4 regions of the Pantoea sp. LMR881 genome follow, and region 1 is predicted to be linked to each of the others. Evidence: predicted binding sites of a transcription regulator. Region 1 holds the regulator's gene; each other region holds the start of a gene.
What was found. Region 1 encodes PurR, which represses purine synthesis genes. Its sites were predicted from a motif close to CANGCAAACGTTTGCNTG; they were not measured.
Positions count from the first base shown of each region.

Region 1 (3,129 bases):
CCAGGCCCGCCAGCAGTACAGGTTTACGACCGATACGATCGGACAGCGGTCCCCAGAAAAGTTGCGCACAGGCAAACCCCGCGAGGAACAGACTCATACTGGCGCTGATGATGCCGGGTGTCGTATTAAAGGTTTGCTGCATCGCACCAAAGGCAGGCAAGTACATGTCTGTGGCTAAAAAGCCCAACATACTGAGCAGGGCAAGATAAGGCATGAATGTTTTATTGGTTAACATTAGGTTCTCATTTTTAAGCAATGAACGCGGCAGAGTGTAAAAGGTGCACTTCGTGCTGTGAAACGCTAATATTTGCCGATTGCTGTTAAATTTTTTGCAGGCAGATTATGTGGTCAGAATATGCGTTAGAAGTGGTTGATGCCGTGGCCAGAGGCGGAAGTTTTAGCGCCGCTGCGCAGGAGCTGCATCGTGTGCCTTCTGCTATTAGTTATACCGTGCGTCAGCTTGAAACCTGGCTGGCGGTGCCCTTATTTGAACGCCAGCATCGTGAAGTAGTTTTAACCCCGGCGGGTGAGCATTTTGTACGTGAAGGGCGGAGCGTCATCAAAAAAATGCTGGCTACCCGACGGCAATGCCAGCAGCTGGCCAATGGCTGGCGCGGTCAGTTGAGCATTGCAGTTGACTGCATTGTCAAACCTGAACGCACGCGACAGCTGGTAAAGATTTTTATCGCCACTTCCCGGACATGGAATTACACATTAGCTATGAAGTTTTTAATGGTGTCTGGGATGCGCTGGCTGACGGGCGTGTCGATGTGGCGATCGGTGCAACGCAGGCCATTCCGGTGGGAGGGCGTTTTGCCTTTCAGGATATGGGGGCGCTGAACTGGCGTTGCGTGGTGAGGCATAACCATCCATTGACACAGGAAAGCCAGCTCGATGATGACACGCTACGGCGCTGGCCTTCACTGGTGCTGGAAGATACCTCACGGGCTTTGCCACGCCGCATGACCTGGACGTTAGATAATCAGCGTCGGCTGGTGGTGCCGGACTGGCAAACCGGGCTGGATTGTGTGCTGGGAGGATTGTGTGTGGCAATGATGCCGGGCCATCTGGCACATCCGCTGCTTGATGCAGGCGAGTTAGTGGAGTTGACGCTGCCAGTCGCTTTTCCGGAAAGCCCTTGCTGCGTCAGCTGGGCTGAAGATCGCGCATCACCGGCGCTGGGCTGGTTGCTCAATTACCTGGGTGATGCGCAAACGCTTAATCAAGAGTGGTTAAGCGAAGTTTAGCGGCGATAGTCGCGGAAAGGGCCATAACCCACTGAGCGACGTTCAATTAAGGTTGGATGGACCTCAATAGTTTGTGACTCTTCACGCTTGCTGGTAATACGATCCAGCAGCATCTCCAGCGCCTTTTCGCCAAGCTGAGCTTTCGGCTGATGCACCGTGGTGAGAGCCGGCGTGAAATAGCGTGCGTTGCGCACATTATCATAGCCAATGACGGAAATATCCTGTGGTACGCGCAAACCCATCTCATCAGCCGCACAGATCGCGCCCATCGCCATAATGTCGCCGCCGCAAAATACCGCAGTAGGCCGCTGTTTTTGCGACAGAATTTGCTGCATTGCCTGATAACCTGAGTCTGGCTCAAAATCACCCTGTACAATCCACTCTGCGCGGGGCTGAATACCTGCTTCTTCTAACGCTTTCAAAAAACCGGCATGGCGGCCGCCTCCGGTGTTACGTTCCAGCTGGCCAGGAATTGCACCGATATCGCGATGTCCGCGCTCTATCAGATAGCGGCCGGCAAGATAGCCACCCTGAAAGGCGTTATCCAGAACGGTATCGGTAAAATCGGCGCGAGATTCGCCCCAGTCCATCACCACCATAGGGATGTTGCGGTTCTCTTCCAGCATTTTTAGCAGATCATCAGGATACTCTGAGCACATCACCAACAGCCCGTCGACGCGCTTTTGCGCCATCATCGAGAGATAAGCACGCTGTTTTTGTAGATCGTTGTGCGCGTTACCTAAAATCAGCGTGTAACCCTTGTCGAAACAATGGTTTTCCACCGCTTCAATAATTTCAGCAAAATAAGGCGCTTCGCTGGAGGTCGCCAGTAATCCCAGCGTTTTGGTGTGATTCACCTTCAGACTGCGGGCAACCGCGCTGGGTGAATAATGCAGTTCCTGAATGGCTTGCCAGACTGCATTGCGCGTTTCTTCCGCCACAAAACGCGTTTTATTGATGACGTGAGAGACGGTCGTTGTAGAAACGCCAGCACGTTTCGCCACATCTTTAATTGTTGCCATGAAAAAGGACTCCCGGACTTATCGCAACTCGCTGATAAGCATAATGTTAAACGTTTGCGTCTGCTAAGGGTTTTGCCCGCAAATATGCAGTAATTTTGCCGGTAAAAAGGCGTCTGGGCGGGTTAATTACGCCAAAAGAAGACTGCGAACGGAACCGACGTTGCGCGCGTTGCGCAACAAAGGCTGGATTCTAACAAGGCTGAGCGGATAAAACGAGATTTTTACCGGGTCGTATGGGAAAATGCCTTATCCCTACAAACTGTGTGACTAAGGAGAACGAGATGAGTACCGATCTGAAACTGGCGCTGGCGACCACGGGCGCGGCGCTGCTGATGATTGTGGTGTTTAGCTTTACCGCGATTCTGCATTAATAAAAAAGCCGGGACAGTTCCCGGCTTTTTTGATCTGACGTTAACGAATCGTTTTTGGCGTCATCATACGCCGCGCACCGATATAATGTCGTTGCCAGTAATCCTCGCCAAGGGCGCTGATCTGAATATCTTTGCCGGTCCGTGGCGATTGAATAAATTTGCCATTTCCGAGGTAAACACCCACATGATCGGCGGTGCCGCGGCCATTAATACGGAAAAAACCAAATCGCCTTTTTCCAGGGATTCGCGTTTAACCGGCGCTGCATCACGCAAATGATACATTTCATTGGCGGTGCGTGGGATTTTAAATTTCAGCAAATCTTTGTAGGCGTACCAGACTAATCCACTGCAATCAAAACCGGTATGAGGCGAGGTACCGCCCCACTGATAAGGTTTACCCAATTGCCCCATCAGCTTTGCCATCGCGGTTTCACGCGCTTTTTGATAACGCTGCCGGTGAGCCTTACTCATTTTGATGGTGCTGATAGC
Region 1 covers NZ_JAPVOK010000002.1:660,687-663,815, reverse strand. The annotation lists gene punC (purine nucleoside transporter PunC) at 1-235, opposite strand, end outside; partial or broken gene punR (DNA-binding transcriptional activator PunR) at 343-1,247, shown strand; gene purR (HTH-type transcriptional repressor PurR) at 1,244-2,269, opposite strand; gene cydH (cytochrome bd-I oxidase subunit CydH) at 2,551-2,640, shown strand; partial or broken gene O3W44_RS04885 (C40 family peptidase) at 2,681-3,129, opposite strand, start outside.

Region 2 (3,129 bases), 2.6 Mb from region 1:
AGATAAACCCGCCCAGTGCGACTTCGTAACCGAGCGGCAACAGCAACAGCACCGGTGAAATAAAGGCAAAGCTGGAGCCTAAATAGGCCGGGATTTTACCTTTACAGATAAACAGATAGAGAAGCGTGCCGATGCCATTAAACAGCAACACCGTAGCCGGGTTGATGTGAAAAAGAATCGGCACCAGCACCGTCGCACCAAACATGGCGAACAGATGTTGCAGGCTGAGTGGAATGGTTTTCAGTAACGGCGGTCTTTCGTTAACGCCGATGGCACGACGAGTCATCATTTATCCCCTTTCCCCGCTGTTCTTCAGGCTGGCGGACGTTGGCCGCTTTCGTTCACCCGAATGACTCAGAGAGATTGATTGTTGTGTTTTTGGCTAAAAAAAGCCGACTCTGTGGTCGGCGTTATTAAAATTTTTTCTGCATGAACAGGCCGGGCGCAATAGATGAAGATAATGTGCTGCCAGCGCAAAGAAACGTCGCGTACGGAGGTACGAGAAGATTTCGAGCCCTGCCCGAAAACAAAGTGACAAGCAACGTCGCCCGGAACGATCATTATTTTGTGCCGAAAATCTTATCCCCGGCATCGCCAAGGCCCGGAATAATGTAACCTTTCTCGTTCAGTCCCTGATCGACCGAGGCGGTGTACAGCTCAACATCCGGGTGCGCTTTTTCCAGTGCCGCGATCCCTTCCGGCGCAGCCACCAGCACCAGCACCTTAATGCTGCTGCAACCGGCTTTCTTCAGCAGGTCGATGGTGGCGATCATTGAGCCACCGGTAGCCAGCATCGGATCAACAACCAGTGCCAGACGCTCTTCAATATTAGAAACCAGTTTCTGGAAATAAGGCACTGGCTCCAGCGTCTCTTCGTCACGGTAGATGCCAACTACGCTGATGCGTGCGCTTGGTACATGCTCCAGCACACCTTCCATCATGCCAAGGCCCGCACGCAGGATCGGTACAACCGTGATTTTTTTACCTTTGATTTGATCGACTTGCACCGGGCCGTTCCAGCCCTCAATCGTTACGCTTTCGGTTTCCAGGTCAGCGGTGGCTTCGTAGGTCAGCAGACTGCCGACCTCAGATGCCAGCTCGCGGAAACGCTTCGTGCTGATATCATGCTCACGCATCAGGCCCAGTTTATGTTTGACCAGCGGGTGTTTAACTTCCACGATCTTCATTGTTGTTCTCCCGGAATGAGTTGAGCTAAAAAAAAATCGCGGGATTATACCGCCTTTTTGCCTGCGCGCCATATGTCGTTGTGCAAAGTGAAAACTTTTGCCGTCATAAAATAAGGATTGATGAAAATTGCACAGTGCGCAATCTGAGACTCGCAAACGTTTGCCTGCGCTGTTAGAATTGCCGCGCTTTATTTTAACCACCAACCGCAACTCGCGTGGGGACCTCGCAGTGACCGACAAGACCTCTCTCAGCTACAAAGACGCCGGCGTTGATATTGATGCTGGTAACGCTCTGGTTGACCGTATTAAAGGCGTAGTGAAAAAGACTCGTCGCCCGGAAGTCATGGGTGGACTGGGCGGTTTCGGTGCGCTTTGTGCGCTGCCGCAAAAATACCGTGAACCGGTGCTGGTCTCCGGGACCGATGGCGTAGGCACCAAGCTGCGTCTGGCGATGGACCTGAAGCGCCATGATGCTATCGGCGTTGATCTGGTTGCGATGTGTGTAAACGATCTGGTGGTGCAAGGCGCTGAGCCGTTGTTCTTCCTGGATTACTACGCCACCGGCAAGCTGGACGTAGAAACCGCATCAGCCGTGATCACCGGCATTGCCGAAGGCTGTCTGCAATCGGGTTGTGCGCTGGTCGGCGGCGAAACCGCTGAAATGCCAGGCATGTACCACGGCGAAGATTACGATGTCGCGGGTTTCTGTGTTGGTGTGGTTGAGAAGTCAGACATTATTGACGGCAGCAAAGTACAGGATGGTGATGTGCTGATCGCGCTGGGTTCAAGCGGCCCGCACTCTAACGGTTATTCGCTGGTGCGCAAGATCCTGGAAGTGAGCAACACCGATCCGCTGGTTGAGCAGCTGGATGGTAAACCGCTGGCCGATCACCTGCTGGAACCGACGCGCATCTACGTGAAAAACATTCTGAGCCTGATTGAGCAGATTGATGTGCATGCTATCGCCCACCTGACCGGTGGTGGCTTCTGGGAAAACATTCCACGCGTCCTGCCTGATAATACGCAAGCGGTGATTGACGAGAAAAGCTGGCAGTGGCCGTCAGTATTTACCTGGTTGCAGCAAGCGGGTAACGTCAGCCGTCACGAAATGTATCGCACCTTTAACTGCGGTGTGGGCATGGTGATCGCGCTGAGTCCGGCTGATGCTGACAAAGCGGTTGAACTGATGAGCGCCGCAGGTGAGCAGGCGTGGAAAATCGGTGTGATCAACGCCTCTGAGGCTGAAGAGCGTGTGGTTATCAACGCATGAAAAAACTGGTTGTACTGATTTCCGGTAACGGAACTAACCTTCAGTCCATCCTCGACGCCTGCGCAAGCGGGCGTATTCACGGCAGCGTCGCTGCCGTGTTCAGCAACAAAGCTTCTGCTTATGGCCTGGTGCGTGCTCAGGAAGCTGGCATCCCTGGTCATTCGCTAGCGGCCAGCGCCTTTGCCGATCGTGAAGCCTTTGATCAGCAACTTATTGCCGGCATCGACGCTTACGCGCCTGATGTCGTGGTGCTGGCGGGTTATATGCGCATTTTGAGCAGTGCCTTTGTTGCGCACTATCACGATCGCCTGCTGAATATTCACCCTTCCCTGCTGCCGAAATACCCCGGCCTGCATACCCATCGTCAGGCGCTGGAAAACGGCGATGTCGAGCACGGCACTTCCGTACACTTTGTGACCGACGAGCTGGATGGCGGCCCTGTTATTTTACAGGCCAAAGTGCCCGTGTTTGCTGAGGACAGCGAGGAGATCATCACGGAACGTGTTCAGCACCAGGAACACGCCATTTATCCGCTGGTGATTAACTGGTTTGTCGAAGGAAGACTGACGATGCGCGAAGGTAAAGCCTGGCTGGACGGTAAACCGTTACCGCCACAAGGTTACGCACACGATTGATCGATAAAGGAGAAGCCCTGGCTTCTCCTTTTTACAG
Region 2 covers NZ_JAPVOK010000002.1:3,278,253-3,281,381, reverse strand. The annotation lists gene uraA (uracil permease) at 1-286, opposite strand, end outside; gene upp (uracil phosphoribosyltransferase) at 561-1,187, opposite strand; gene purM (phosphoribosylformylglycinamidine cyclo-ligase) at 1,417-2,457, shown strand; gene purN (phosphoribosylglycinamide formyltransferase) at 2,454-3,092, shown strand.
Region 2: purM (phosphoribosylformylglycinamidine cyclo-ligase) is a predicted target of PurR. The motif match lies at 1,337-1,354, and genes of this name have one in related genera.

Region 3 (3,129 bases), 1.6 Mb from region 1:
GATAACACGCTTCAGTGGCGGCCACTGCGCGAAGTGGAAATGAGTAAACCGAACATCGGCCCACGCGCGTTGCGCCTGACCAGTTTACCCAACGAACGAAGCGCGCAGACTGAGATATAAAAAGGCCGCAATTGCGGCCTTTTACGTTAATGTGCGTCGACAAAGACAATTTTCAGTACAAACAGCAGCGCCACAATAACCACACACGGGCTGATTTCACGCCAGCGGCCCGTGCCCAGTTTCATTACGCAGTAAGCAATGAAACCCAGCGCAATGCCTTCGGTAATAGAGAAGCTGAACGGCATCATCGCTGCGGTGACAAAGGCTGGCACCGCTTCTGTCAGATCATCCCAACGCACGCGCGACAGGCTGGCAGTCATCAATACACCGACATAAATCAACGCCCCCGCAGCCGCATAGCCAGGCACCATTGACGCCAAAGGTGACAGGAACATCACCAGTAAAAACAGGATGCCGGTCACCACAGCCATTAGTCCGGTACGCCCGCCAATCGCCACCCCTGAGGTGCTTTCAATATAAGCCGTTACCGATGAGGTGCCGATCAGAGCGCCGCTTACCGAGCTCACGCTATCAACATAGAGTGCCTGTTTCATGCGCGGGAAAGTGCCTTTCTCATCGGTCAGCCCGGCTTTATCCGTGACGCCAATCAGCGTGCCGGAGGAGTCAAACAGGTTCACCAACATAAAGGAGAAAATGATGCCCGCCATCCCAATATTAAAGGCGCCCCTGATATCAACCTGCCCGACAACAGTACTGATGGAGGGCGGCGCAGAGAACAGGCCGACAAACTTAACGTCGCCCAGCATCCAGCCAATCGCCGTTGTTACCACCATGGAAATCAGCACGGCAGCATGAATATTACGCGATGCCAAAATAGCAATGATAAAAAAGCCGAGCGCACCGAGCAGTACGCTGTGTGAGGTCAAATTACCCACTGTGACCAGCGTATCGGGATTGGGGACAATAATACCGGCGTTCTTCAGGCCCATCATGGCGATAAATAAGCCGATGCCAGCAGTAATACCCACACGCAGGCTGAGCGGAATATTGGCAATCATCCAGTAACGCACACGCAGCAGCGTCAGGATCAGCAAGCCCAGGGCGCCCCAGAAAATCGCGCCCATACCGATTTGCCATGAATAGCCCATCGCGCCGACCACCACAAAAGCGAAAAAGGCGTTCAGACCCATTGCGGGTGCCAGCGCCACAGGCAGGTTCGCAATTAATCCCATCAAAATACTGCCGAGTGCGGCAATCAAACAGGTCGTCACAAACACTGCCTGCGTATCCATGCCCGCCACGCCTAAAATCTGCGGATTGACGAAGACGATATAGACCATGGTCAGAAAAGTGGTAATGCCGGCGATCACCTCGGTGCGCACCGTCGTGCCGTGTTCCTGCAGCTTGAATACGCGCTGCAAAAGGCCTTGTTTGTTCATTTCATCCATCCAGAAGAAAAACTTTCGGCGCGTATCCTGGCGACTTTACCCACGCAATACAATGATTTTTCGCAACCGATTGCCAGTCTCGCAATCTGCGCCCATTACGGTAGAGTGAGAAGGTACTCACAAATCAAAGGATAAAGCCCAATGTCGGTAGAATGTGTGTTTTTTGATTGCGACGGCACGCTGGTAGACAGCGAATTACTCTGTACGCAAGCCTATGTAAATACCTTTGCCCGCTACGACATTGCCCTGTCGCTGCAGGAAATGTTTGAAAAATATAAAGGTGTCAAACTGTACGACATTATCCGTGAGGTGGGCGAGGCGCACGATATGGCGTTGCCGATGGATGAAGTGGAAACAGCTTATCGTGCAGAAGTGGCACGGCTGTTTGATGCAGAGTTGAAGCCTGTCCCTGGAGCAAAGGCACTGGTTGAACAGATAAAAGTCGCGATGTGCGTGGTGTCAAACGGAACGGTGAAGAAGATGCAGCATTCGCTGGGTTTAACCGGCATGCTGAAGCATTTTGAACATCACCTCTACAGCGGCTATGACATCCAGCACTGGAAGCCGGATCCAGAGCTGATGCATCACGCCGCCGGGCAAATGCAGGTGCCCATTGAAAACTGTATTCTGGTGGATGATTCAGAAGCGGGCGCCCGGGCCGGTATTGCGGCTGGCATTCCCGTGTTTTATTACTGTGCCGATGCGCATAATCCCGAACTTGATCATCCGCTCGTCACCCGCTTCGACGATATGGCGCAATTGCCCGCGCTCTGGCGCGCCCGCGGCTGGGATCTGGTGTAAAAGAGAGCCGCACCCGTTGCGCAACGCAGGGAAAACTATGCCGCAAACCGTCTGGTTCTTAACTTTGCCTGGTGTAATGGCGTTGGATCTTACCGGCCCCGCCGAATCACTGGCGCTGGCGGGCGATCATTTTACGCTGCGCTATATTGGTCCACAGCCGAGCGTAGTCTGTTCCACCGGCATGACGATCGGCAACATTGAACCCTTACCGGATACGCTGCCGCCAGAAAGTTTGCTGGTGGTGCCGGGCGTTTATGATTCGCGTATTTGCTACGACACGCCGCAGGCGGAGCAGGCGCGCAAATGGCTGCAAACGCAACAGGCGGTGATTCAGGCGCAAAATCTCATGCTGATCTGCGTCTGCTCCGGCGCGCTGCTGGCAGCGCAGGCAGGATTGCTCAACGGTGTTCAGTGCACTACCCATCACGATGTATCAGATCGCATGAAAGCTGCTGCCCCGCAGGCGAGGGTAAAAGATAACCGCGTGTTTGTTGAAGATGGCAACATCTGGACCAGTGCCGGTATTACCGCAGGCATCGATCTCGCTTTGCATTTGATCAACCGGCTTTGCGGCGCGCAACGTGCGTTGGCAGTCGCTCGCGAGATGGTGGTGTGGTTTCGCCGTTCTGGCGATGATCCGCAACTGTCGCCGTGGCTGCGCTATCGCAATCATCTTCACCCTGCCATTCATCGCGCCCAGGATGCGATGATCGCCCATCCGGAACATGCCTGGACACTGGCTGAACTCGCCGCACGTGCCCATGTCAGCAGCCGCCATCTGGCCCGACTGTTTCGTCAGCATTTAGGCATTAGCGTGCGGGAATATCATGAACAACTGCGCGTCGGCATTGCGCGCCAG
Region 3 covers NZ_JAPVOK010000002.1:2,236,495-2,239,623, reverse strand. The annotation lists gene O3W44_RS12300 (4'-phosphopantetheinyl transferase family protein) at 1-120, shown strand, start outside; gene O3W44_RS12295 (NCS2 family permease) at 147-1,460, opposite strand; gene yieH (6-phosphogluconate phosphatase) at 1,611-2,270, shown strand; gene O3W44_RS12285 (GlxA family transcriptional regulator) at 2,308-3,129, shown strand, end outside.
Region 3: O3W44_RS12295 (NCS2 family permease) is a predicted target of PurR. The motif match lies at 1,529-1,546, and genes of this name have one in related genera.

Region 4 (3,129 bases), 1.4 Mb from region 1:
TGGCTGGCTTCAACCATCCCCAGATCGCGATCCTGAACCAGTAAACCGCCATTTACGCGTTTGAAGTCCAGGCCTTTCACACGATCCTGCCACTGGCCGCAAACCAGCACGCGAACGTTCTGTTTGCTGGCCGTGATTTTTAATGCTGCCTCAGTAGCGGAAGGGGCAATAATCACTTCAACAAACTGACGGCTGATAATTGCCTGCGCGGTCGCTTCATCCAGCTCGCGGTTAAACGCAATAATGCCGCCAAAGGCAGAAGTCGGATCGGTTTGATAAGCGCGCTCATAGGCAGCAAGAACAGAATCGCCGACTGCCACGCCGCATGGATTAGCGTGTTTGACGATAACACACGCAGGTTCGCTGAACTCTTTTACGCACTCCAGTGCCGCATCAGTATCAGCGATGTTGTTGTAAGAGAGCGCCTTGCCCTGAACCTGCTGTGCAGTAGCGACAGAGGCTTCCTGGACATTCTCTTCTATATAGAAAGCAGCATCCTGATGGCTATTCTCGCCGTAACGCATATCCTGCTTCTTAATGAAGTTAAGATTCAGCGTACGTGGGAAGCGGCCAGCCGGTTCTTTGCTCTGACCGTGATAAGCCGGCACCAGGCTACCGAAATAGTTGGCAATCATGCTGTCGTAAGCGGCTGTATGTTCGAAAGCTTTAATAGCCAAATCGAAACGCGTTTCCAGGGTCAATGAGTTTTCGTTGGCATCCAGCTCAGCCACAATGGCATCGTAGTCACTGCTCTTCACCACAATCGCCACATCTTTATGGTTCTTAGCGGCTGAGCGCACCATTGTCGGTCCGCCGATATCGATATTCTCGACGGCATCTTCCAGTGAGCAGCCTTCGCGCGCAACGGTTTGTGCGAAGGGATACAGATTGACGACCACCATGTCGATAGGGCTGATTGCATGCTGCGCCATGATGGCATCATCCTGACCACGACGACCCAGAATACCGCCATGCACTTTGGGGTGCAGCGTTTTGACGCGTCCATCCATCATTTCCGGGAAACCGGTGTAGTCAGAGACTTCAGTCACAGGAAGGCCAGCATCTGCCAGCAGGCGAGCAGTGCCGCCAGTGGAGAGTAACTCGACACCGCGGTTGGAGAGCGCCTGAGCAAATTCAAGGATACCGGCTTTGTCAGAAACACTAAGCAGAGCGCGGCGTACAGGACGACGATGTTGCATGGTGGTTTTATCCCTTGGCTTTGTTTCGCGTAAATAAGAGCGTTACATCAAGCTTTGCGATCTCTTCTTTTATAAAGAAAGAAAGAAAACTTCAGGTAACGCCCCGAAAAGGGGCGTCCGTTACGTCGCGGGGCATTGTAGCGAAAACGTTTGCGTGATGCTCGTCTAAATTCGTGATGCTGAATAATGTGGATAAGTTTGTGTGTAACTGCGTATAAAGCCGCATTTTGCTGTGGAATGCAGCGAACGGTTGTTTTTATTGAATTTAGTGGTTGCACGCGCCGAACAACTCCCTATAATGCGCCTCCATCGACACGGCACACCGGCTTACGGAATGACGGGTCGGGAGGTTCAGGAGACTGAGCCGCCGGAGAAAAACTTCGAAAAAAGAAGTTGACTCTGAAGGAGGTTAGCGTAATATACGCCACCTCGCGACAGACGGTTAACCCGCTGGTCGCACTGCTCTTTAACAATTTATCAGACAATCTGTGTGGGCACTCGCAGGATTGATATCAGCGTCTCCGGACGTAAAAAATATCAAGTCTCTGCTGGGTGAACACGTAATTCATTACGAAGTTTAATTCACAGAGCATCGCTTCACGGGTTGAAGCAAATCAAACTTTAAATTGAAGAGTTTGATCATGGCTCAGATTGAACGCTGGCGGCAGGCCTAACACATGCAAGTCGGACGGTAGCACAGAGAGCTTGCTCTTGGGTGACGAGTGGCGGACGGGTGAGTAATGTCTGGGGATCTGCCCGATGGAGGGGGATAACCACTGGAAACGGTGGCTAATACCGCATAACGTCGCAAGACCAAAGTGGGGGACCTTCGGGCCTCACACCATCGGATGAACCCAGATGGGATTAGCTAGTAGGCGGGGTAACGGCCCACCTAGGCGACGATCCCTAGCTGGTCTGAGAGGATGACCAGCCACACTGGAACTGAGACACGGTCCAGACTCCTACGGGAGGCAGCAGTGGGGAATATTGCACAATGGGCGCAAGCCTGATGCAGCCATGCCGCGTGTATGAAGAAGGCCTTCGGGTTGTAAAGTACTTTCAGCGGGGAGGAAGGCGATGAGGTTTAATACCGCCTCGTCATTGACGTTACCCGCAGAAGAAGCACCGGCTAACTCCGTGCCAGCAGCCGCGGTAATACGGAGGGTGCAAGCGTTAATCGGAATTACTGGGCGTAAAGCGCACGCAGGCGGTCTGTTAAGTCAGATGTGAAATCCCCGGGCTTAACCTGGGAACTGCATTTGAAACTGGCAGGCTTGAGTCTCGTAGAGGGGGGTAGAATTCCAGGTGTAGCGGTGAAATGCGTAGAGATCTGGAGGAATACCGGTGGCGAAGGCGGCCCCCTGGACGAAGACTGACGCTCAGGTGCGAAAGCGTGGGGAGCAAACAGGATTAGATACCCTGGTAGTCCACGCCGTAAACGATGTCGACTTGGAGGTTGTGCCCTTGAGGCGTGGCTTCCGGAGCTAACGCGTTAAGTCGACCGCCTGGGGAGTACGGCCGCAAGGTTAAAACTCAAATGAATTGACGGGGGCCCGCACAAGCGGTGGAGCATGTGGTTTAATTCGATGCAACGCGAAGAACCTTACCTACTCTTGACATCCACGGGATCGGGCAGAGATGCCTGAGTGCCTTCGGGAACCGTGAGACAGGTGCTGCATGGCTGTCGTCAGCTCGTGTTGTGAAATGTTGGGTTAAGTCCCGCAACGAGCGCAACCCTTATCCTTTGTTGCCAGCGATTCGGTCGGGAACTCAAAGGAGACTGCCGGTGATAAACCGGAGGAAGGTGGGGATGACGTCAAGTCATCATGGCCCTTACGAGTAGGGCTACACACGTGCTACAATGGCGCATACAAAGAGAAGCGACCTCGCGAGAGCAAGCGGACCTCATAAAGTGCGTCGTAGTCCGGAT
Region 4 covers NZ_JAPVOK010000002.1:2,046,287-2,049,415, reverse strand. The annotation lists gene purH (bifunctional phosphoribosylaminoimidazolecarboxamide formyltransferase/IMP cyclohydrolase) at 1-1,199, opposite strand, end outside; rRNA gene O3W44_RS11420 (16S ribosomal RNA) at 1,823-3,129, shown strand, end outside.
Region 4: purH (bifunctional phosphoribosylaminoimidazolecarboxamide formyltransferase/IMP cyclohydrolase) is a predicted target of PurR. The motif match lies at 1,339-1,356, and genes of this name have one in related genera.